Regions from separate parts of the Brevibacillus brevis NBRC 100599 genome, predicted to be linked through region 1. Evidence: riboswitches for the same ligand, from Rfam matches in the RefSeq annotation. Region 1 holds a riboswitch; each other region holds the start of a gene.

Evidence for each region. Region 1 has a riboswitch for S-adenosylmethionine ahead of BBR47_RS18825 (homoserine dehydrogenase). Riboswitches for the same ligand answer to the same signal wherever they lie in the genome.
Region 2: linked by a shared signal. The riboswitch ahead of BBR47_RS28435 (MetQ/NlpA family ABC transporter substrate-binding protein) and the one ahead of BBR47_RS18825 (homoserine dehydrogenase) in region 1 are both predicted to bind S-adenosylmethionine.
Region 3: linked by a shared signal. The riboswitch ahead of BBR47_RS14385 (ABC transporter permease) and the one ahead of BBR47_RS18825 (homoserine dehydrogenase) in region 1 are both predicted to bind S-adenosylmethionine.
Region 4: linked by a shared signal. The riboswitch ahead of BBR47_RS24450 (2,3-diketo-5-methylthiopentyl-1-phosphate enolase) and the one ahead of BBR47_RS18825 (homoserine dehydrogenase) in region 1 are both predicted to bind S-adenosylmethionine.

The regions. Positions count from the first base shown of each region.
Region 1 is NC_012491.1:3,933,401-3,938,619, forward strand. It holds gene BBR47_RS18820 (CapA family protein) at 1-854, shown strand, start outside; gene BBR47_RS18825 (homoserine dehydrogenase) at 917-2,182, opposite strand; SAM riboswitch class I at 2,269-2,382, opposite strand; SAM riboswitch class I at 2,448-2,554, opposite strand; gene BBR47_RS31830 (hypothetical protein) at 2,649-2,783, opposite strand; cobalamin riboswitch at 2,944-3,150, opposite strand; gene BBR47_RS18830 (DinB family protein) at 3,184-3,699, opposite strand; gene BBR47_RS18835 (cyclase family protein) at 3,717-4,358, opposite strand; gene BBR47_RS18840 (Gfo/Idh/MocA family protein) at 4,380-5,219, opposite strand, start outside.
Region 2 is NC_012491.1:6,013,138-6,018,356, reverse strand. It holds gene BBR47_RS28445 (methionine ABC transporter permease) at 1-51, opposite strand, end outside; gene BBR47_RS28440 (methionine ABC transporter ATP-binding protein) at 51-1,088, opposite strand; gene BBR47_RS28435 (MetQ/NlpA family ABC transporter substrate-binding protein) at 1,131-1,961, opposite strand; SAM riboswitch class I at 2,064-2,165, opposite strand; gene BBR47_RS28430 (hypothetical protein) at 2,386-2,742, shown strand; gene BBR47_RS28425 (ABC transporter substrate-binding protein) at 2,940-4,013, shown strand; gene BBR47_RS28420 (nucleoside hydrolase) at 4,119-5,048, shown strand; gene BBR47_RS28415 (ABC transporter permease) at 5,075-5,219, shown strand, end outside.
Region 3 is NC_012491.1:2,954,749-2,959,967, reverse strand. It holds gene BBR47_RS14395 (ABC transporter ATP-binding protein) at 1-824, opposite strand, end outside; gene BBR47_RS14390 (ABC transporter permease) at 838-1,785, opposite strand; gene BBR47_RS14385 (ABC transporter permease) at 1,790-2,722, opposite strand; SAM riboswitch class I at 2,832-2,936, opposite strand; gene BBR47_RS14380 (sulfite exporter TauE/SafE family protein) at 3,059-3,853, opposite strand; gene BBR47_RS14375 (MBL fold metallo-hydrolase) at 3,891-5,219, opposite strand, start outside.
Region 4 is NC_012491.1:5,139,099-5,144,317, reverse strand. It holds gene BBR47_RS24470 (Ger(x)C family spore germination protein) at 1-85, shown strand, start outside; gene BBR47_RS24465 (1,2-dihydroxy-3-keto-5-methylthiopentene dioxygenase) at 139-651, opposite strand; gene BBR47_RS24460 (methylthioribulose 1-phosphate dehydratase) at 665-1,321, opposite strand; gene BBR47_RS24455 (2-hydroxy-3-keto-5-methylthiopentenyl-1-phosphate phosphatase) at 1,325-1,993, opposite strand; gene BBR47_RS24450 (2,3-diketo-5-methylthiopentyl-1-phosphate enolase) at 1,990-3,204, opposite strand; SAM riboswitch class I at 3,290-3,466, opposite strand; gene BBR47_RS24445 (sigma-70 family RNA polymerase sigma factor) at 3,597-4,115, shown strand; gene BBR47_RS24440 (anti-sigma factor) at 4,115-5,219, shown strand, end outside.

The sequences.
Region 1 (5,219 bases):
TGCAAGATGATATCACCATTGCCAATTTGGAGACGCCGATCACCGACACAGGTGTTGCTGCTCAAAACAAGGAGTATGTTTACAAGTCATCGCCACTTGCTGTTCCTGCCATGAAAAACGCTGGGATTGATGTGGTGAATCTGGCCAATAACCACTCCATGGACCAAGGCGTTCCGGGATTGCTGGATACCTTTGAAGCTTTGGACGAAAACCGTATAGAATACGTCGGTGCCGGTAAGGATGCAAGCCGTGCCTATTCACCTGTTTTCCTAGAAAAGAACGGCATCAAGATCGCGATTCTCGGCTTCAGCAGGGTCATTCCCGAAACGAGCTGGTTTGCAGGGAATTCCCAGCCAGGTATGGCCGCTTCCTATGATCCTACACTGGCAGTGAAAGCGATCCAGGATGCGAACAGCCAAGCGGATCTCGTGGTGGTGATTGCACACTGGGGCAAAGAACGCTCCGATTATCCTGTCGATCATCAAAAGGAGCTGTCTCGTGCCTACATCGATGCTGGTGCAGATTTGATTGTCGGCGGTCATCCCCACGTACTGCAAGGCTTTGAACGTTACAACGACAAATGGATTGCGTACAGTCTTGGCAATTTCATTTTCACACGTGCAAACGAACCCAAGACTTGGGAAACGATGGTCCTACAAGCAAACTGCTCCAAAAGTGGTGATTGTGAGCTAACGATGCTTCCATTTCATGCAGAATTAGGACAAGCTGTACCCATGAATGAAAGCAACGGCGCTGCCCTGTTAAAACGCATTGAATCCATTTCTGAGCAAGTCGACATACAAAGTGACGGACGTGTGCAGCCACATGCAAAGGCGGTGGAGACTGCCCCCTGATAAAAGAAGCCGTATTTCCAGATTCCTAGAAATACGGCTTTTCTTCTTATGATTCCTCTTACTTACGCAGATTCAAGAATAGGGAAGCAGCGCACTTCTAAGCCAAAATCATTTTTCAATAAGGACACTTGCTGTTCACTGATTCCCGTCACGATCAACCCTGCGCGCAAGACGCCTCCCAAATCGAATTGGACTTTTAGTTTATGCACGTTCACCCCGGCCTGCTGAAGGAAATACAAGACCCGATCTGGCGTCGCAGTATGACATGAGCCCTCCAGATAACATAGGACGTGTTCTGTCGAGTCCAACGTGCCTCCAGCTTTGTCAGCCGTTTTTTCTTTCCAGGTAGGATGCGGTGTGAATGGCTGTGTCAATAAATAGGCCAAATCTTCCACGACTGCACTTGCTGTAGGGAGCTCTCCTGCCCCTCTTCCTGTAAACAACAAGTCTCCCACGATGTTGCCGGATAGCTGGACAGCATTAAACGCATCGTGGATTTGCGCCAACGGATGGCTCAGCGGAAGCATGGTTGGTTCAACAGATAGGCGAATGCCTTTTTCGGCTTGATAAGCCTGCGCGATCAGCTTGATCCGGTACCCTAAGTCGCTTGCAATCCGAATGTGGCCTGCTGACAAATCTGCAATTCCTTTGCGAACAACATCCGCTAAAGGCAGCGATTCTCCATAAACAAGCTGTGCCAGGATATACAATTTATACATAGCATCAAAGCCTTCTACATCCGAACGAGGGTCTGCTTCCGCATAGCCCAGCTCCTGTGCTTGCTTGAGCACCTCCTGGTAGGAGAGCTGCTCTGCTTCCATTTTCGTCAAAATGAAGTTCGTTGTTCCGTTGAGAATACCACGAACGCCTTGGATATCGTTCGTACGTAGGAACTGCCGGAGCACACTCAAGATCGGGATACCCCCAGCCACACTCGCTTCATAGGCAAGATGCACTTGATGCTGATTTGCCAAATCGACTAGCTCTGTTCCTTTTTTCGCCAGGAGCTCTTTGTTGGCGGTTACCACATGGCAGCCCTTTTCGATCAAAGCACGTACGTAGTCATAGGTAGGTTCTACACCGCCCATGACCTCCACCACGATATCCACATCGCTTCTCAATACATCCTCAAAATCTGTCGTCAGTAAAGCCGGGTCGACATGAACCGCCCGCTCTTTTTCCGAGTCACGCACCAATGCCTTGACGATCTCAATTCGTTTTCCCAGACGAGAAGCCAGCTTCTCCTGTTGTGAACGGATCGTTTTGATTACGCCCCCACCCACTGTCCCCAATCCCAATAATCCCACGCGTACCACTTCTGCACTCATCCTGACCACCCCATACCCCGAATTTTAGATAAAAAGAAAAGCCATCTTCGATAAGAAGAAGGCTTGATAGCAGCTAATGCTCCCCCTCCTTATCTCCCAGGACACGTAAATGTCCTGCAGGAATTGGCACCTTGTCACAAAATATACGTGACGGTTGCCGGGCTTCATCGGGCCAGTCCCTCCACCTCTCTGGATAAAGAAAATATGAAATTAAAAAAACCTTCTTCGCTAAGAAGAAGGTTCATCTACTAATAGAGTAACCCGCTTCTTATCTTTCGAGACGAAACGTCTCGCAGGAATTGGCACCTTGTTGCAATATGCAACGGTTGCCGGGCTTCATCGGGCCAGACCCTCCACCTCTCTGGATAAGAACCATTTATGCTGTTAGGCTTTATTCTAAGAAATTCCAAGGCAAGCGTCAACAAAATTCTTTCTTTTCTGATTGCAAGCTGATTTGGCAAGGATTTCAGTTGTGGGTGAACAGGCTTTCTACCTCTTCCATACTGCAGCAAGCACAATGAAACACGCCCTCCTGGCATTCCTCAGGCTGCTCTTTTTCCTCAACATATCCGCACCATTGGCAAATAAAAAGTTGTATCATTGCTCGCCCTCCTCTTCTATTATTCTGCCCAAAATAAAAAGAGCATTTTCCGTTCGACCGTGACGATCGTTAGAAAATGCCAGAAAAGGAGGGGCATACTTGTCCACTCGCTGTTTTTTTCGCAAGCCATCTCTAACACCTCCCTATCTCCCGTAGGTCTATCAGTGTTGTCGAAACAGGCAGGTCTCCTGACTATGGGTTCATCGCCTAGCGTCGCCTTCCCCGTCTATTTTGATAGACCAGTGGCTTTTTGGACGCTGACTCCCCTCTTACAGTGGCGGGACCGTGTCGGATTTGCACCGAGCTTCCCTATTATCCTTGTGGCGAGTTGGTTACGCTCTAAGGAACCTGTTTCCACCTATGAAATTGTCTATTTTCACTGCTACCTTCAGATTTTACCTTACCCCAAATACCGCTCTTTCAAAATGCGAGTGTGATGAGCTTCATGTCCAACAATCACATAGGCCAATGTCCTTGCAGATAGCTTGTTTCCGTTGGCAAGTCCTGTACGCAACCACGCTTCTGGAGAGATTCCTCGCACCAAAGCGATGGTGGAAGCACGGACAGCCTTATACTCTTCCAGTAAATCAGACAGGTCTCTTAGCTGAAAACACCCGTGTTCAACAAAAGCATTCTCATCAAAACCGACGAGGGGTGTCTGATCTCCTCTCGCGATTCTCAGCAAGCGATAGCTCATGATGCGTTCTGCATCGATGAGATGACCCAACACCTCTTTAACCGTCCATTTGCCTGGCGCATACCGATAATCAATTTGCTCGGGGGCAAGGGACGAAAATAATGCGACGATCCTCTCTCCTTGCTGCGTGAGGATCGTTTGGAGCTCCCCCTCCGGTACAAGACCCATGTAATAGTCAAAATAAGCAGCGTATTCATCGCGCTCTGGTCGTCTGAGCATATGTTTCCCACTCCTCGTCATTCAGTTTCAATAGACAAGTTACTATGTAAACCTTCAAACAATAGGACCCTTGCCGGGGCTGCATCCGTGCCGACCAGCTTGAGTGGTGCAGCTACCAGAAAATACTCGCCTGGCGGGACCTCTGCTAGCCGCAAGCCTTCCACGACAATGACTCCCGCTGCAAACAATTTTTTATGGGTGGGGTGACCTTCCTGGCTGCGTTCGATTCCAAGTGCATCGGTACCAATGCCACGCACCCCTAGCTCACTTACATATTCCGCACCCTCTTCAGACAGAAAGATAAATTCAAAGGAGAACGCCTCTTCAAAAGAGTTTTTCGTTTTAAACAGGACAAAATCTCCTCGCTCAAGATCGAAGCTCTCCAAGTCAGCGCGAGTGATCCTGTCCTCGACCGCTGTGAGATCAAGAACTTTACACTTGCCCACTAGCTTCTCCAAGGAAATACTCTCAAATGTATCACCAGCATTCACCATATGCAGGGGAGCATCCACATGGGTACCTGTGTGGAGGTCCATGTCGATTCTCGATTCTGTTACATAACCGTTGGTAGCGGTACGTATTTTCGGCTGCTTTTCCGGCTTGTTTTTATACACCGTCATTCCTTCGTACACGATGGCGGTTACATCATACATTTTCATCCCAAACGCCCTCCCTTTTGCCTACTGGTTTTTTCGATCCGCTGGAAAAACAATCCCCATCTGCCTTCTCGCTTCATCCATGACCTGCATGGCCATTTTGGAAACTTCATGCGAATTCGTTGCAGATTGTCTGGCCCCGATCTTCGCCAAGTGTAGAAATTCTCTTATTTCATAATGCATGGTCTTCGGGGTCTGCGGCCTTGCTACTTGCTCGATTCGTCCGTCCCTGTAGCGAATGTCCACTTCTTTGAGATGGTTGATTCGATCGATCACCATCGTAGCGTCCTCCCCTTGAATTTCTGCTGGCTGATAGGAGGTCGTAATTTTCGAGAAGCTAATGATGGCATCCATCTCTCGATACTTCAACAACATACTGCCTTCTCCGTCCACTCCAGAATCAAGCACGATTCCTTCTGCTTTGATCACGTCTGGTCTGCCAAAAAGGATGAGTAACGGATAAAGACAATAAATACCGATGTCCATCAAGGCTCCGTTTGAAAAAGCAGGATCAAAAGCACGTAAAACCTTCCCTTCGCGGTAGGCGTCATAGCGGGAAGAATATTGGCAATTGCTAGCAATAAAACGTCGTACTTTTCCCAGCTTGTGCAGGTTGTCTTGTATCGCAAAAAAATTCGGCAACAGTGTAGATTTGACAGCCTCCATGAGCAGCACGTCATTTCTTTTCGCTGCCTGGATCATTTCTTCTACCTCAATCGCATTAGAAGCCAGTGGCTTTTCACACAATACGTGCAGCCCCGCTTCCATGCACTGGATCGCTTGTTCCGCGTGGCAGGAGTTGGGGCTCGCAATATAGACCGCGTCCAAATTTTTGCTTGTAACCATTTCTTCTAGGCTGCTATA
Region 2 (5,219 bases), 2.1 Mb from region 1:
CTCTTGCAGGGATTGCCCGAATACCGGAATCATTTCAATCAAACGCTCCATTAGCTCCGCACCTCCTCTGGTGACACAATATCTACGCGGTAGACGGATTCGCGCAAGAAGCGAATGCCATCTTGAATGGGCTGGTCTTCACCAGAAATGTGCAAAAGCAAAATGCCGAGCGCCGTTCCCTTAATGGTCGTAATTGAGCCGTATAACAGATTGGTGCTAATCGGAAAGCGTGCGGACAAGGTGCCAAGAACAGGATCGAGAGCGGCATCTCCGCGAAAAGCAACGCGAACAATTTTGGAAACGGGTCCGGATTCTTTTATCTTGGACAAAATCTCCTGTGGTACCTGATCATCAAAAACCGTTTTGATAAAATTACGGGTCGTTTGCTCTTGCGGATTGCTGAACACATCCAGAACAGAGCCTTGCTCGATGACGACGCCGTTTTCCATGATGGCTACTTGGTCGCAGATTTTCTTAATGACCTGCATTTCATGGGTAATCAGCACGATGGTCAGGTTGAACTTTCGATTGATGTCGAGCAATAGCTCCAGAATGGATTCGGTTGTTTGCGGATCGAGAGCGGAAGTCGCTTCGTCACAGAGCAGAATTTCCGGATCGGTCGCAAGTGCACGAGCGATGCCCACCCGTTGCTTTTGTCCACCGGATAGTTGAGAAGGATAAGCGTTTGCTTTATCAGACAAGCCAACCAAGCCGAGAAGGTCTTCTACCTTGCGCTTTATGACATCTTTGGGGACGCGATTCATCCGCAAGATTTCCGCCACATTGTCAAAGACATTATAGGAAGAGAGCAGGTTGAAGTGTTGAAAAATAATCCCGATCTTTTTGCGAGCTTGCCGCAGCTCTTTTTCCTTGAGGGTCAGCATGTTCTGGCCATTGACGATCACAGAACCGCTGGTCGGCTTCTCCAACAGGTTGATGGTACGGAGCAGGGTACTTTTCCCCGCTCCGCTAAAGCCGATCACCCCGTAGATTTGCCCTTTTTCCACCTGCAGGGATACGCCCTTCAATGCTTCTACCTGCTTGTTTCCTACTTGATACGACTTATGAATATCGGTTAGCTGTATCATAACGAGTTCTCCTTGTTGTTCTTGATGTTCCTGGCGTCGATCTTACCAGGACGGCAGTACAGCTCCTTCAAAGCGTTCGTCGATGAATTTTTTCACTTCTTCCGAGCGGTAGATGTCCACCAGCTTTTTGACGGCTGGGTTGTCTTTGTTGGTTTCGTTGACTGCCAAGATGTTTACGTATGGAGAGTCAGCCGTCTCAGCGAAGATCGCGTCTTTTTTCGGGGAGTAGCCAGCTTCCATCGCGAAGTTCGTGTTAATCGAAGCAACCTCTACGTTGCTCAGCGAGCGTGCCAGGAAAGCAGCCTCCAGCTCTTTGAATTGCAAATTTTTCGGATTTTCCACGATGTCCAGTGGTGTTGCGTTGTCACCCACGCCATCCTTGAGCTTAATTAAGCCAGCTGCCTGATAGAGCAGCAAGGCGCGTGCTCGGTTGGTCGGATCATTTTGAATGCCGACAACGCCGCCTGCTGGGATGTCCTCGACTTTTTTATGCTTGGTGGAGTACAGGCCCATCGGGTACGTCACGGTTTTTCCGACCTCGACGATCTTTGTCTTGTGATCTTGATTGAACTTCGCCAAGAACGGGATGGTTTGGAAGCTGTTCACATCGAGATTTCCTTTATCGAGAGCTTGGTTTGGCTGTACGTAATCGTTGAAAACGATGACTTCGACGTCGAGCCCTTTGCCTTTGGCGACTTCTTTTACTTTGTTGAGAATTTCTTCGTGTGGGCCGCCAGTGACACCCACTTTGAGTGAGGTTTGTTCAGCAGCAGTACCGCCGTTAGCAGGCGCAGCTTCTTGTTTACCCCCGCAAGCCGTTACGAGCGATGCAGCGAGCAGTAGTGTAGTGAGCAGTAGACCAGTTTTTTTCATGAAAATACCCCTTTTCTCTGGATGTAAGATGGAAAAGAAAAAAGCCTCTTCCGACAGAAGAGGCGAAAACTGCAAGTATGTAACCACACTGCAACAATACCTCTCTTATCTGTCGGAATAATTCCGCTGGATTTGGCACCGTATCGTTTGCGATAGGTTGCCGAGGTGTCATAGGGCCAGTCCCTCAACCTCTCTTCATAAGAGAATGTGCTATGAAATTATCATTCCAAACATTGTTGTTAATTCTTATTTGGATAGTTGGATTATAACGACTGATTTTTTCGGTGTCAACAGTTTTTGCAAACGAATGACTTGGTGGAAAAATGTGAAATTGATCTAAATACGAATATTCTATTGAAGAATGAAAAAATCATATGTATAATGAGAGCGAATGAACCCGATGCCAGCTATCGCAGGTGATGACATGACTCTCGTGGACTCCAATGAAACTAGAAAAAAGCTGTCTGCCATCTATAATGAGATAGCAAAAGAGTTGTTCGGATTTGGAACGACTTTGCTCCGAGTCACGATTGAAAATCAGATGATTACGTTCCAAGCTAAGCATCGCCGCTCTCCGCGCTCACAAGCGTTGGAAGGAGAAGCACCGGCCCTCAAGCTCGAAGTCGATTTTCGCATGTCCCTTCTTTATAAGAAGAGACTGAGAGAACGACTGGAAGAAGAGATGGGGTTGCCGTTGGAAGCCGTGCTCAGGGACTACGATGCGCCTACGCAGTGGGCGATCACGAATGTTATTTTAGCTGAATCAGAACTGAATACCTGACGCAATCGTTCGGATTTTCTCTTTTGATCTATCTTAAGGGGAGACCGTAGACTTTGCGTAAAAACGGGTGTCACTTCTCTTTGTTTACGAAGAAAAGTGCTCTTGTTTAGAATGATACGTTCTAATCAAGGGTACTTTTCTTTTTATTGTATCACCATATTTTGTCATCAAATGAACCCAACTGGAGGAGAATTACGATGAAGAAATTACTTGCTGGAATCCTGTCTTTTTCTATGATGTCACTGGCACTCGCTGGCTGTGGCAGCAATGATCAACCAAAAGCGGGGGGAGCTGGCGGCGAAGCCAAGGGCGAGCCACAAAAGCTGGTCATCTCCACATGGGGCTTCTCCGAAGACTTTTTCCGGAAAGAAGTATATGAGCCGTTTGAAAAAGAACATAACGTAAAAATCGTGCTGGAAATCGGGAACAACGCAGAGCGTCTGAACAAGGTCCGCCAAGGAAGCTCCGATGTAGACTTGATCTACCTCTCTGACTACTATGCACAGCAAGGGATTGAGAGTGGCGCATTTGAAAAAATCGACCGCAGCCGCATCCCGAACCTGGATCAAATCTACGACATCGCCAAAGCACCACTGGGCGAGGAGTACGGTCCAGCTTACACGATTGGCCAATTCGGGATTGCCTACAATCCAAAGCTCGTAAAAACTGAGATCAAGGATTGGAAAGATCTGTGGAATCCAGAGCTGACAGGCAAGCTGACACTGCCAAGCATTACGTCCACAACTGGCCCGATGGTTCTCGACAGTGCTTCTGCGGTTGCGGGCAGCAAGGAATTTAACGAGGATCAAGCCTTCGCGAAAATGAAAGAAGTCAACAAAAATGTCGTGAAGTTCTACGATAAGACCTCCGAATACGTGAACATGTTTGGACAAGAAGAAATCGGCGTAGGACCAATCATGGAAATGTACTTCAAAGACATCAAAGCTGCTGTTCCAGAAGCTGTTTTCGTACAACCTGCAAGCGGTGGATATGCGGTTATGAATACGGTTAACATCGTAAAAGGCTCGAAAAACAAAGCACTCGCAGAAGACTTCATCAACTATCAACTGAGCAAAGAAGTTCAGGAGAAAACAGCAAAAGCGAAAATCGATTCCCCTGTAAACAAGACCGTTCAACTGACAGAAGAAGAAGCAAAAGGTGTAACGTACGGGGAAGAAACCGTAAGCAAGCTGAAAATGCTGGACATGAAATTCGTAAACGAGCACTCCAAAGCATGGATTGACCGTTGGAATCGTGAAATCACGCAATAACGCAATAACGAACGATAGAAAAACAATGGGCGAGGGTATAGACAATTCGGATATACCCTCGTTTTCAACGTATAGGAATTTATATGAAAGTGAGGAGGACCACTTGTGAAAAAGATCATTCTTGACGTCGATACGGGCATTGACGATGCGCTTGGCATTATTCTCGCTGTGAAAAGCGGGCAATTCGATCTAGTTGGTATTACTACGGTGAATGGCAACGTGTCGCTGCGAAAAGCCACGGAAAACACGTGCAAAATTCTTGATTTCCTGCAAGTCGGCGAGCAAATCCCTGTCATCTGTGGAGCGTCTAAACCGTTATTGCGGCCGTTGTTTTTCGAGCATGCCGTACATGGTGAGGATGGTTTGGGCGGTGCCCTTGCCGGAGTTCCGATTTACAAGGAACCGACTGCTGGCTTTGCCCCTGATTTCATCGTGGAAAACGTACTCGCTCATTCTGGAGAAATTACGCTCGTCATGACGGGGCCGCTGACCAATTTGGCTTTGGCGGTGAAAAAATATCCGGAGCTTGTTCAACACGTCAAGGAAGTTATTTTCATGGGTGGAGTGGTCCGCGAGCATGGCAATGTGACGCCAGTTGCGGAGTACAACATGTACGTCGATCCAGAGGCAGCGAAGGTCGTATTTCATGCCGGATTCCCGCAATTGACGATGGTTGGTCTGGATGTAACGCGAAGAGTGCTACTGAATGAGGAGCATATTCGCGGGCTAGGAGATACCCCGATGGGCGAGTACGTGAGACAGAGTACGTCTGATTACCTTCATCGCTATTTTCAGCGAAATGGCATCTATGCGTGCGCTATGCATGATCCGTTGGCTGTCGCGGTCGCACTCGATCCGAAGCTGGTGAAGACGCAGAAACTGTATGTAGATATCGAAACGAGAAGTGAGCTGTGTGATGGGCAAACGGTTTGCGACTTTCAAAACCGCCTGAAAAAAGAACCGAACATAAACGTCTGTCTGGACGTAGATGCAGATGCGTTCTTTGCGCGTTTTCTCGGCGCATTGAAAGCCTGACGATACCGTGAACAGGAGTTAATCAGATGAGAAAAACGGGTCTTTATTTATTGTTGTTGCCGGGTGTGCTTTTTTTGACGTTGTTCATGGTCATTCCGATCGTGATGACGATTGCGTCCACCTTTTATCAAGAGGGTAGCTTTACGATCCAAGGCTATCTCCAATTTCTTA
Region 3 (5,219 bases), 980 kb from region 1:
CCCTCGATGGGAATCAGTCGTTCTTTTTTACCTGCATCAAGACGTGGCACAGACTGCAACAGCCCTTGTGTGTACGGATGGCGCGGATTGTCAAAAATCTCTCCCACCGGGCCGCTCTCCACCACTACACCTGCGTACATGACCGCTACATGATCGGCCACCTCTGCGACAACGCCCAGATCGTGGGTGATCAAAATGATCGAGGTGTGCAACTGCTCCTGCAATTCCTTCATCAGACGAAGGATCTGCGCCTGAATGGTCACGTCGAGCGCCGTCGTCGGTTCATCTGCGATAACCAACTGCGGTTGGCAGGCTAGCGCCATAGCGATTCCGACACGCTGCCGCATTCCTCCACTTAGCTCGTGCGGATATTGTTCAAATCGCCTCGCCGCCTCTGGAATACCTACCCTCTCTAGCAGTTTCAGCGTCTCTTCCTTTGCTTCCGTCTTCGTATGCTTTCGATGTTTGATCAGCCCTTCCGCAATCTGCTGACCGATTTTCATCGTGGGGTTCAGCGAGGTCATCGGGTCCTGAAAGATCATACCGATCTGCGAGCCGCGAACCTGCTGCCATTCCAGCTTCGTCAGCCCAGTGAGTTCACGCCCGCGAAACCGAATGCTGCCGCCTTTTACCTGACCTGTTCGTGGTGGAATCATCCCCATCAATGCCCGAGCCGTCACACTTTTTCCGCAGCCACTTTCCCCCACAATCGCCAGCGTCGCTCCCTCCTTCACAGAAAAGGAAACCCCTCTTACTGCCTGCACCTCTCCACCGTACGTGCGAAAGGAGACGCGTAGCTGATCTACTTCCAATAAAGGCTTCATGATGTACTCCCCCTCATTTCCTGATCCGTGGGTCCAGTGCATCCTGCAAACCGTCCCCGAGTGCATTGCAAGCGAACATCGTAAGCGAAATCATGAATCCCGGAAAAAACAGTCGCCACCACTGTCCGCTCAGCATAACCGCCAGCGCGTCGTTGGCCATGGTTCCCCAGCTGGCTATTGGCGCTTGCACACCCAGTCCAAGAAAGCTGAGAAATGATTCGGCGAAAATCGCGTGCGGAATCGTAAAGGTCAGGTTGACGATGATGACGCCGATCGTATTCGGCAGCAGATGTTTGATGATGATTTTGGTATGAGAGGTGCCCAGCTTTTCTGCGGCCAGAACAAACTCCTGCCGCTTGATCTGCATGATTTGTCCTCTGACCAGGCGGGCCATCCCCACCCAGCCAGTTAGCGAAAGGGCAATAATGATTGTTGCGAGTCCAGGCTCCAGTACCACCATCAGCAGGATTACCACCAGCAGATACGGAATGCTGTACAGAATTTCGGCCAACCGCATCAGGATGTTGTCTACACGGTCGCCCAGCTTGTTCCTCCCTGCCATGTAACCGGATATCCCGCCGATGCATACACCAATCACGAGGTCGGTGGCTGCTGCCGCCACACCAATAAACAAAGAGATTTGTCCGCCTGCCCAGGTACGTGCCCACATGTCCCGCCCCAAGTCATCGGTTCCAAACCAGTGCTCGCCCGACAGTGGCAGATTTCCTTTCGTCAAAGACTGTTCATGTGGGCTGTGGGGAACGAGCAACGGACCAATGATTGAGAGGGTCACCACTGCTGCGAGCAGGAAGAACCCCAGCATTGCCAGCTTGTTACTGGAAACCCGCTGCAATACCTCCTGCCAATACCCAAGACTCGGGCGCTCCCGAATTTCCTCAGAAAGCCGGTTTCGGTCGACTGGACGAAACAGGGAATCCAGTTGTGTTGCCTGATTGGCCATAAGACTACTTCCCTCCACTCGTTAATCTGATGCGCGGGTCAATCACCCGATACAGCAGGTCGATGATGTACAAAGTAAAAATGAGCACAAAGCTGTAAAACACAGTCGTTCCCAAAATAACGGGATAATCGCGGTTAAAAATGCTTTCCACGAAATATTTGCCGAGCCCGGGAATGGCGAAAATCTTTTCCACCACAAAGGTTCCGGTCATCAGGTTGGCAAACAGCGGACCGATAAAGGTAAGAACAGGCAGGATGGCATTGCGCATCCCGTGTCTAACGACAATGGAAAAGGTGCCAAGCCCTTTGGCCTCTGCCGTGCTTATGTATTCCTGTTGCCAAACCTCAAGCATGCTGGCTCGTACAAAGCGGGCGATGATGGCGAGCGGACCGATAGAGAGCGCAAGTGTTGGAAGAATCGAGTGCTCCCAGCTCCCCCATGCAGCGACGGGTAAAAGCTCCCATTTGACCGCTAAGTACTTGATCAACAGTGGCGCGAGAATAAAACTGGGGACGGATATCCCGATGATGGCAGCAAACATAGACAAGAAATCCAAGGTCCGATTGTGATAGAGTGCCGCTACGATTCCCAGTGTGATTCCACCTGCCAGCGCGACCATAAACGACTGGAGTCCCAGAACAGCCGATGCGGGAAATCCCTCTGCAATCAGTGTGTTCACATCCCTCGTCTTGGACTGGATAGAGGGCCCTAAGTCAAATTGCAGCAATCCTTTTAGATAGAGCAGGTACTGTACCGTGATTGGCTGATCCAGGTTGTACTCCGCTCGCATGTTCTTCACCACTTCTTCTGGAAGCATTTTGGCATCTGATGCGAATGGATCACCTGGAATCAGGTGCATCGTCACGAACGTTACCGTGACAATCATCCACAGCGTAACGATCATGAGAAAGCCACGCTTGACTGCATAATAAAGCACGTTGTTTCCTCCTTTAAATAATAAAAAGTAAAACGATATGAATACTACGGATTATAAATATAGAAAACCCCTCTCCGAAAAGAAGAGGGGCGATTGCACGTTTCCCACCTTCTCATCTCGCAGATTAACTCCGCAGGAATTAGCACCGTAAGGTCAATCAGACCAAGGTTGCCGGGTTTCATCGGGCCAGTCCCTCCACCACTCTCGATAAGAATGTTCTATGAAATTTAATTTCATTGTAAAATTCTTTTTTATCTTATCATTTTACTCGGATATGTCAATACTGTTCCATGACAATTGATTTTTCTTTATTTTATTTGTGAAAAAAGTAAATCTTCATACACGTATGAATAGGAGGATGTCAGCCCAAATCTTAATCGTGGTGGCTAGGATCAACAAGGCAAGAATGGATTGGAGAATCTCCGTGCCCAAACGTTTGCTGACCTTCGTACCGAGCGGCGCTGCCATGATGCTGGCGATTACCATGATCACAGATGGCCACAGCAATATGTCCCCTGCCATCCATTTCCCTATCGTCGATCCAATGGAAGATAGAAAAGTGATGGCAAGAGAGGACGCAATCGCAACTCTTGTCGGTATCTTGAGGATGATCAACATGATGGGAACCAAAATAAAAGCGCCCGCTGCCCCGACAATTCCGGAGGCACCTCCGACCGTCAAAGCAGATAAGACAGCTGTTGGTTTATGAAAGATAACCTCGGTCGTCTGTTCACGTTCGTCCACTCGCTTTTTTGGCAGGAACATCAAGATTACAGCGATCGTGGCCAGGATGGCGTAAACGATATTGACGGCATTTGCCGAAAGAAATTTCCCTCCATATCCTCCAAGCAAGCTCCCGACAATAATGGCACTTCCCATGTACACAACGAGCTGGTAATGAATAAGCTTATCTTTGCGCAGAGTCCAAACAGCGGCTAGGGTGGCAAAAAATACTTGGACGGCACTTATTCCGGATACTTCGTGAGCTGTGTAAGCAACGAATCCAAGGGCGGGCGGAATGTACAGAAGCATCGGATACTTGATGATGGAGCCCCCGATTCCAACGAGACCAGAAATGAACGATCCCACGAAACCGATAACAAACAGTGTGATCACTAGGTCGATAGTCATAGGCTCACCCTTTGCAGCGACTCGCTTTGATTTCGTTTTATCCTCGTTGTACTACTGCCAAGCCGTTTATTTGCCATTGTAAGATACCGCCGCTCAAATTCATTACATCCTTGAATCCGTTTGCTTTAAGAATGCTTGCGCCAATGGCAGATCGGGCACCGGAACGGCATTGTACGAGAAGCGGTTTATCGTGAGGAATCTCATCTAGCCGCATGGCGAGTGAACCGAGCATGATGTGCTGTGCATCTGGAATATGTCCTTCCTTCCACTCAGCCAGATTACGTACATCTACTACATGAACCTCTCCCTTTTCCACGCGCTCTGCAATCTCTAGCGGTGTTACCTCTTCAATTGTCTCGAGCGAAGACACTTCACTTTCCATTAGCTTGGTGCTGTCGATAAAGCCTGTGACATGATCAATCCCTACAGCATGCAAGGCTTGCAAAATCTCGTCCAGCTCATATGGGGTGGTCAGGATGTGAACGGGGCGATCGTAATCGACAATCCAGCCTGCCCAGTTGGCAAATGACTTGTTAAAGGGAATATGAAGTGTTCCCGCCAGATAACCCTTCGCAAATTTGTGGAAAGGTCGCGTATCAATTATCTGTCCGTTTTCCAGTGATTTATTTACCGCTTCTAGCGAGTTGAACTCTTGAACAACAGGAAGCTCCTTTAGCAAGGCAGGGCCTTCCTTATTCACGCGTTTCATCACGGCAAAATACGTTGGCGGCTCTGGTTGTCCATCCAGGAGCGCCTGAACGAATTCCTCTTCACTCGTGTGTGACATCGCCCAGTTAAAGAGCTTTTCATAGCCGACGGTAGAAGACGGCACGGCCCCCAGTGCTTTCCCGCAAGCACTTCCTGCGCCATGGGCTGGCCATACCTGCATATAATCCGGCAGTTGCTTGAATTTTTGGAGGGACTGGAACATGGCTCTTGCACCTAACTCGGACGTCCCCTTCATTCCCGCTGCTTTTTCGAGCAAGTCCGGTCTGCCGATATCGCCGACAAAGACGAAATCTCCTGTGAAGATCCCAATAGGGCGATCTGCATTCCCTCCAAGGTCTGTCAAAAGGAAGGAGATACTCTCAGGCGTATGGCCAGGGGTATGCATGACTTCAAATAGCAAGTTTCCGATAAAAAAGCGATCCCCATCGTGCACAAGCTGATGGTTCAAGCCTTTCACGTATTGATATTTCCAATCTTCATCGCCCTCATTGGATAAAAACAGCTTCGCTTGATGAAGTGCGCCCAGTTCCCTGGCACCAGATACAAAATCAGCGTGAATGTGGGTTTCGGCGGCGGCTACAATGGTTACTCCCTCTGCTTTGGCGACCTGAAAATAAGGAGCCAAATTGCGTGCGGG
Region 4 (5,219 bases), 1.2 Mb from region 1:
GGATGATTGGGCGAAGGCATTTTCCAATGCCACAGTTGAAATCAAGCCAGACGTATCGATCAAGGGAAATGGCGTTGTAAAGTGAAGGGTGAAAGACAAAACCCCCTGGCGATTAGTAAATGCCAAGGGGGTTCGTTATTAATAGATCGCTTCCCAGCCTGCAGGAGTGACGAACAGGCGAATCGCCTTGATTTTGCGGTCGTCCATCAGAGTGAAGTAGTGGCGGTAGTTCGGTGGTACGGAGATCAGATCGCCTGGCTCCAGCTCGACGTCGAAGTAGCGTCCGTCTTTGCCTTTGATGGCGAAAATACCGTGACCATCGACGCAGAAGCGGCATTCATCGTCGGTGTGGTGATGCTCGCCCTTGAATTTTACCAACAGCTCGTCGAGGTTAGGTGTTTTGTCAGAGAGAACGATAATGTCCGCTGTCAAGTAACCGCGACGTTGGCTAATCGCATCGATTTCTGGCTTAAAGGTGTCGAGAATCTCTTGTTTTTCCTCGTCTGTCGGGCTGTAGTTATCACGGTGCTTTGGATCAAGGCGATCCACGCCCCATTTTTCGTAAATGATCTCTTGGGTATCCAGGAAGGAGACAACTTCCTCGGGTGCGGAGATGTACTCATTGTTGTCGTGAAAACGAATTTGTGCCATCGTTTATTCCTCCTTAATTGGTGGTTGTAGTGGACACGACTGCTTGGCGCAATTGCAGCCAGCGGGCGTGATACTCGAATAGGAATTCAAAAGCTTCCAGATGGCGCTTGGCCTCGAAGTCATTGCCGCCCCACGTGTAGATACCGTGGTTACGAATGAGTACGCCGGGAACTTCTGGTGTCATCACTTTTTCAATGGCGGCAGCCAAGGTCGGAATATCGGCAAAGTTCTCAACAATCGGAACAGTAATGCGCGCGTTTTCTTCCCAGATTCCGAGTCCCTTGATCAGCTCTTGTCCTTGGATGGAAAAGGCGCGTTGTCCAAAGTACAGCTCGGAAATGAGATTATTCCAGACCGTATGGACGTGGAAGCAAGCCCCTGCCTTCGGGAACGTTTTGTAGACGACGGCGTGGATGAGCGTTTCCGCGGAAGGCTTGAGAGCAGTATCATCCACTGGATGCGAGTCTTGATCTACCACCAGATAATCTTCGGGGGACAGCTTGGTTTTGTCTTTGCCGCTTGCTGTTACAGCAAATTGCAAGGGATCGCTTTGTATTTTAATAGAGAGATTGCCACTGGTGCCGGGAAACCAGTCCCGGCGGGCAAATGTCAGCTTGGCGTCATCCAGACGGCGAAAGGCATCCAGACGTTGTTCGAGTGTTGCAGTCATGAATTAGACGACCTCCTGTTGGACTTGCTGTAAAATGCGAATCACATCGTGGAATGTGGCAAACGTGCTATGCGGCAATTGCAGCTCTTCCGCCTTGTCAGCGAGGAAGGAACGAGCAATCACATAATCAGCGATCTTGGCACCAGCCAAATCAGTGATGGAGTCGCCGATGACGATGCGGAAATGGGTTGCTGGATCGTAACGGCGGATGATGGTCGTCTTGCACATGCCGCAGCCGTTCGTGCAATGTTCATCGCAAGCGTTTGGCCACGTAATGGTGATGCGCTCTCCGCTGAAATCACTGCCATTGCAGTAGATCGGTACATCGGCAAGATCGAAGGGTGCCAGGATAGGCTCCAGGAAAAAGTCGATGCCGCCACTCGTGATCAACAGCTCGATGCCTTCTTCGCGGCAATAGCTCACAAATTCAGCAAATCCTGGGCGAATGGTCGCTTCATGGACAATAAAATCAATAATGTCCTGGCGCAAGGAGGAGGGCAAGAGTTGAAACAGCTTGCCAACTCCTTCCTGAACGCTTATTTTTTGCGAAAGGATTTGCTCCGTCAAGGCTTCCCACTCAGGGGGAGCGAACTTGCGGACAATCGCTACAATGTTGTCTTTTTCGGTAATCGTACCGTCGAAATCGCAGAACAGGACGAGCTTCTTACTCATCGTGCGCCACCCCACTTTTCCAGGGCGATCGCCAGTTCTTGTGATTCTGAGGAGGCTTCTTCCAATGTTCGGCCTGCGGTGACTGCCTCAATCGCGGCAACGAAAGCTTTTGCTCCTGCGGTTGCTCCACCGGGATGACCGTGGATTCCGCCTCCTGCATTGACGATTTGATCGAGTCCGAAGTCTTGATAAAGCTGTGGAACCAGCCCCGGATGAATGCCGGCAGACGGAACCGGGAAGGAACGGCGTACACCATTCAATGGATCTGTCAAATGCTTCGCGAGCTGCAACGCTTCTGTTTTGTCCAGAGCCACATTGCCATATGGGGATGGGAAAAGCACCAAATCCGCCCCAGCTACACGCATCAACGTACCGAGTAGGAGCGGGGTGGCGATGCCGTAGTCAGGTGATGGATAGTATGCGCCTGCCAATGCTGGATGCGCCATGATTGGTACGTGTACGTCAGGATCGGCTGCCAAACGGTGCAGGGCATCGAAGCCAAAGGCCAGCACGTTGAATAAGAGGCAATCAGCCCCCGCCTCTACTGCACGCTTCGCTTTTTCGTTCAGCTCATGCACAGGTCCAGTCAGGTTGGCTGCATAGAGGACGGGCTTGCCAGTTTCGGCTTCGGTCTCCTGTGCGATCTGCTTGAACGCTTTGATCCGTTCGATAAAAGGAGCACGGTCATCTGCAAAGAAGATTTCGTCATCTTTCACGAGATCGACTCCGCCCAAGGCTTGTGCTCGGAATTGCGTCTTCAGATCGTCGAAAGGAAGACCTAGACACGATTTGAAAATGCTCATCAAGAGCGGGCGGTTATGTGCACCTAAACGTTCGCGCAGACCATCAATGCCGAACTTCGGTCCAGGGAAAGCCTGGAGGAATGATTCAGGGAAAACAATGTCGACGAGCTTGATTTTGCCGTCCATCGACAGTTTGCCGAATATTCCGGTTAACAAGGAAGGAATGTCCGCTGTAAAATTGCGAGTCGGATAGCTAACGGTAATCAGACCGCGTGTTTCTCCGTTTTCCAGTGTCGCAATCGGTGTCGCGCTCACAGCTTCACCGAGATATGGCGCTAGCATAGCTTGCTTGGCAAGCGGCAGGTCCGTCCAGGAACCGACTGTCATGCCAACAGCAATGGCTTGCGCTTTTTTGTTCAAGTCTTTTGCTTGTGTGAGATAGGTGACGAGGATACGTTGTTCACTCATGGTACGTCAAATCCTCCTTGAATTAATAAAAAAGCCTCCCCATTGAGCGGGGAGGCGGTTGTCGACTATGAAAGCGTCTCGTCTCCTCTCATCTCTCGGGTCAGTAGCCGAAACGAGCCAAAATTGCTCGATCTCGACTCTTATCCGTTGGAATTAGCACCGTTTCGCTATCCAAGGTACGCATGATGAGCGTACGATTCATGGTATAGCGCCGGTTGCCGGGCATCATAGGGCCAGTCCCTCAGCCAGCTCGCGATAAGAGTTATTCGTTTCCCCCATGATATGACGTTCATTGTCAGGAGTCAATCCTTGTTTTTGCAGAGAATGTGCAGGAGATTATTAGAAAAATGAGACGAAGATGAAACTTTTTTACAATTCCTTCGTGGTAAGGGGTGAAAGGGTGTGAACGGCTTGGGAAAGTAGGTCTGGAGGATGTGTACCAGCTGCATGTAAACGATATTTACCGCTATCTTTTCCGGCTGACACGAGATGAGAGGCTGGCAGAGGATTTGACACAGGAAACCTTTTGTCGCGCCTTCTCTTCCTTGGACGACTACCATGGGGAAAAAGTACGGCCCTGGCTGTTCAAGGTGGCCTATCACGCTTTCGTGGATGGTTATCGCAAGAAGACGAAACAACGATTTGTGTTTGTAGAAGCCTTGCCAGAGCGACCTGATCATTTGGCGGTTGATCCGGCAGAGCATGTCGTGAATCAGGAGCTATGGGAAGTGGCCTACGACTATTTGGAGAAACTTCCGGAAAAGCAGAGACAGGTCATTTTATTGTCCGCCATGCAGTTTTCCTACGCGGAAATGGCAGAGGTACTCGGAATCGAGCTGGCAGACGTCAAGCGCTCCTTGTTTCGGGGACGACAAAAGATGCGGCAGTTGTGGAGGGAGGAAAGCAAGTGATGAACACGGAGAAGAATCAACGCGAGCAAAGGTTGCTTGCTTATTTGCGTGGAGAAATGACGGCAGAGGATTCGAAACAATTCGAGGAAGAAATAGCCGCTGACGAAGAGTACGCACAGCGATTGGAAAGGCTTTTGTTGGGGGAAGAAACAGAAGAGGACAACGAGAAAACCAAACAGTCTGAAACACTGTCAGCTGAAAAACAGCGTGCCATTGTTCGCCGGGGGAAATGGAAAAATCGGTTGTCCAACGCAGGATTCACCATAGGGCTTCCCTTTCTGGCGGGAGTTGTGCTGCTGATTTTGAATGGCTGGGTTGGGTCGCTGATGCATGAAGACCTGTTCCGCGTTGCGAAGTCGATGGTCAATTTTACTCAGCCAGGTGTGAGAGTGGGGGGGAGTGGTTCACAGGTCGGATTGCTGTACGGAAACATCAGCATGGAACTAAGCGAGCGGGTTGGGGGAGAGGAAAAGAATGCGGGTCGTTTTGAGAGTACGAATGTGCTGTGGAATGTGAATGCCAAGCCGCAATGGACGAACGGGGTCAGGGAGCAAAAGTTGTTTTTCCGTTATCCGGCAGAGGAGGAAACGGAGGATACCATGTCTCTCACCTCAGCTGCCTGGACGACAATGGAGAAGCTGCCCGAAGGAACGGTTTCGCAGCTTGCGATATCTTTTGACCACTTTCTGACGTACGAGGAGTATTATAAGCTGGTTACCCGCCATGTTACCTCTTCAGGTCAAGATACAGTCTGGCTTGCAATAGATACAGGGGTAGAGCTCAAGCAAGCTGAAAGCGGAGATGTGCTTTTTGGTTCCGGGGAAGTGTGGGGATTTGCCCAGCGAGAAATGGATTACGGTGGTGTATATAAAAAAGGGGATGGGGACAGAGTAATCGCAAACTATCTGGAGGAGATGAGTTATTTGTCAGAGCAAGAGGAACTGGCTCGTGATATCGGAAGATCCTTACTCCCTGGCAGAGATCTACAGATTGCAGAGCGATACAGTCACATACAGAAATACGGGGTTCGCATCTACGGAGCCGTCCTCACCGGACCTACGAAAGAACTGCTGAAGCTCAAGGCAGAAAAGTCGATAACAGCAG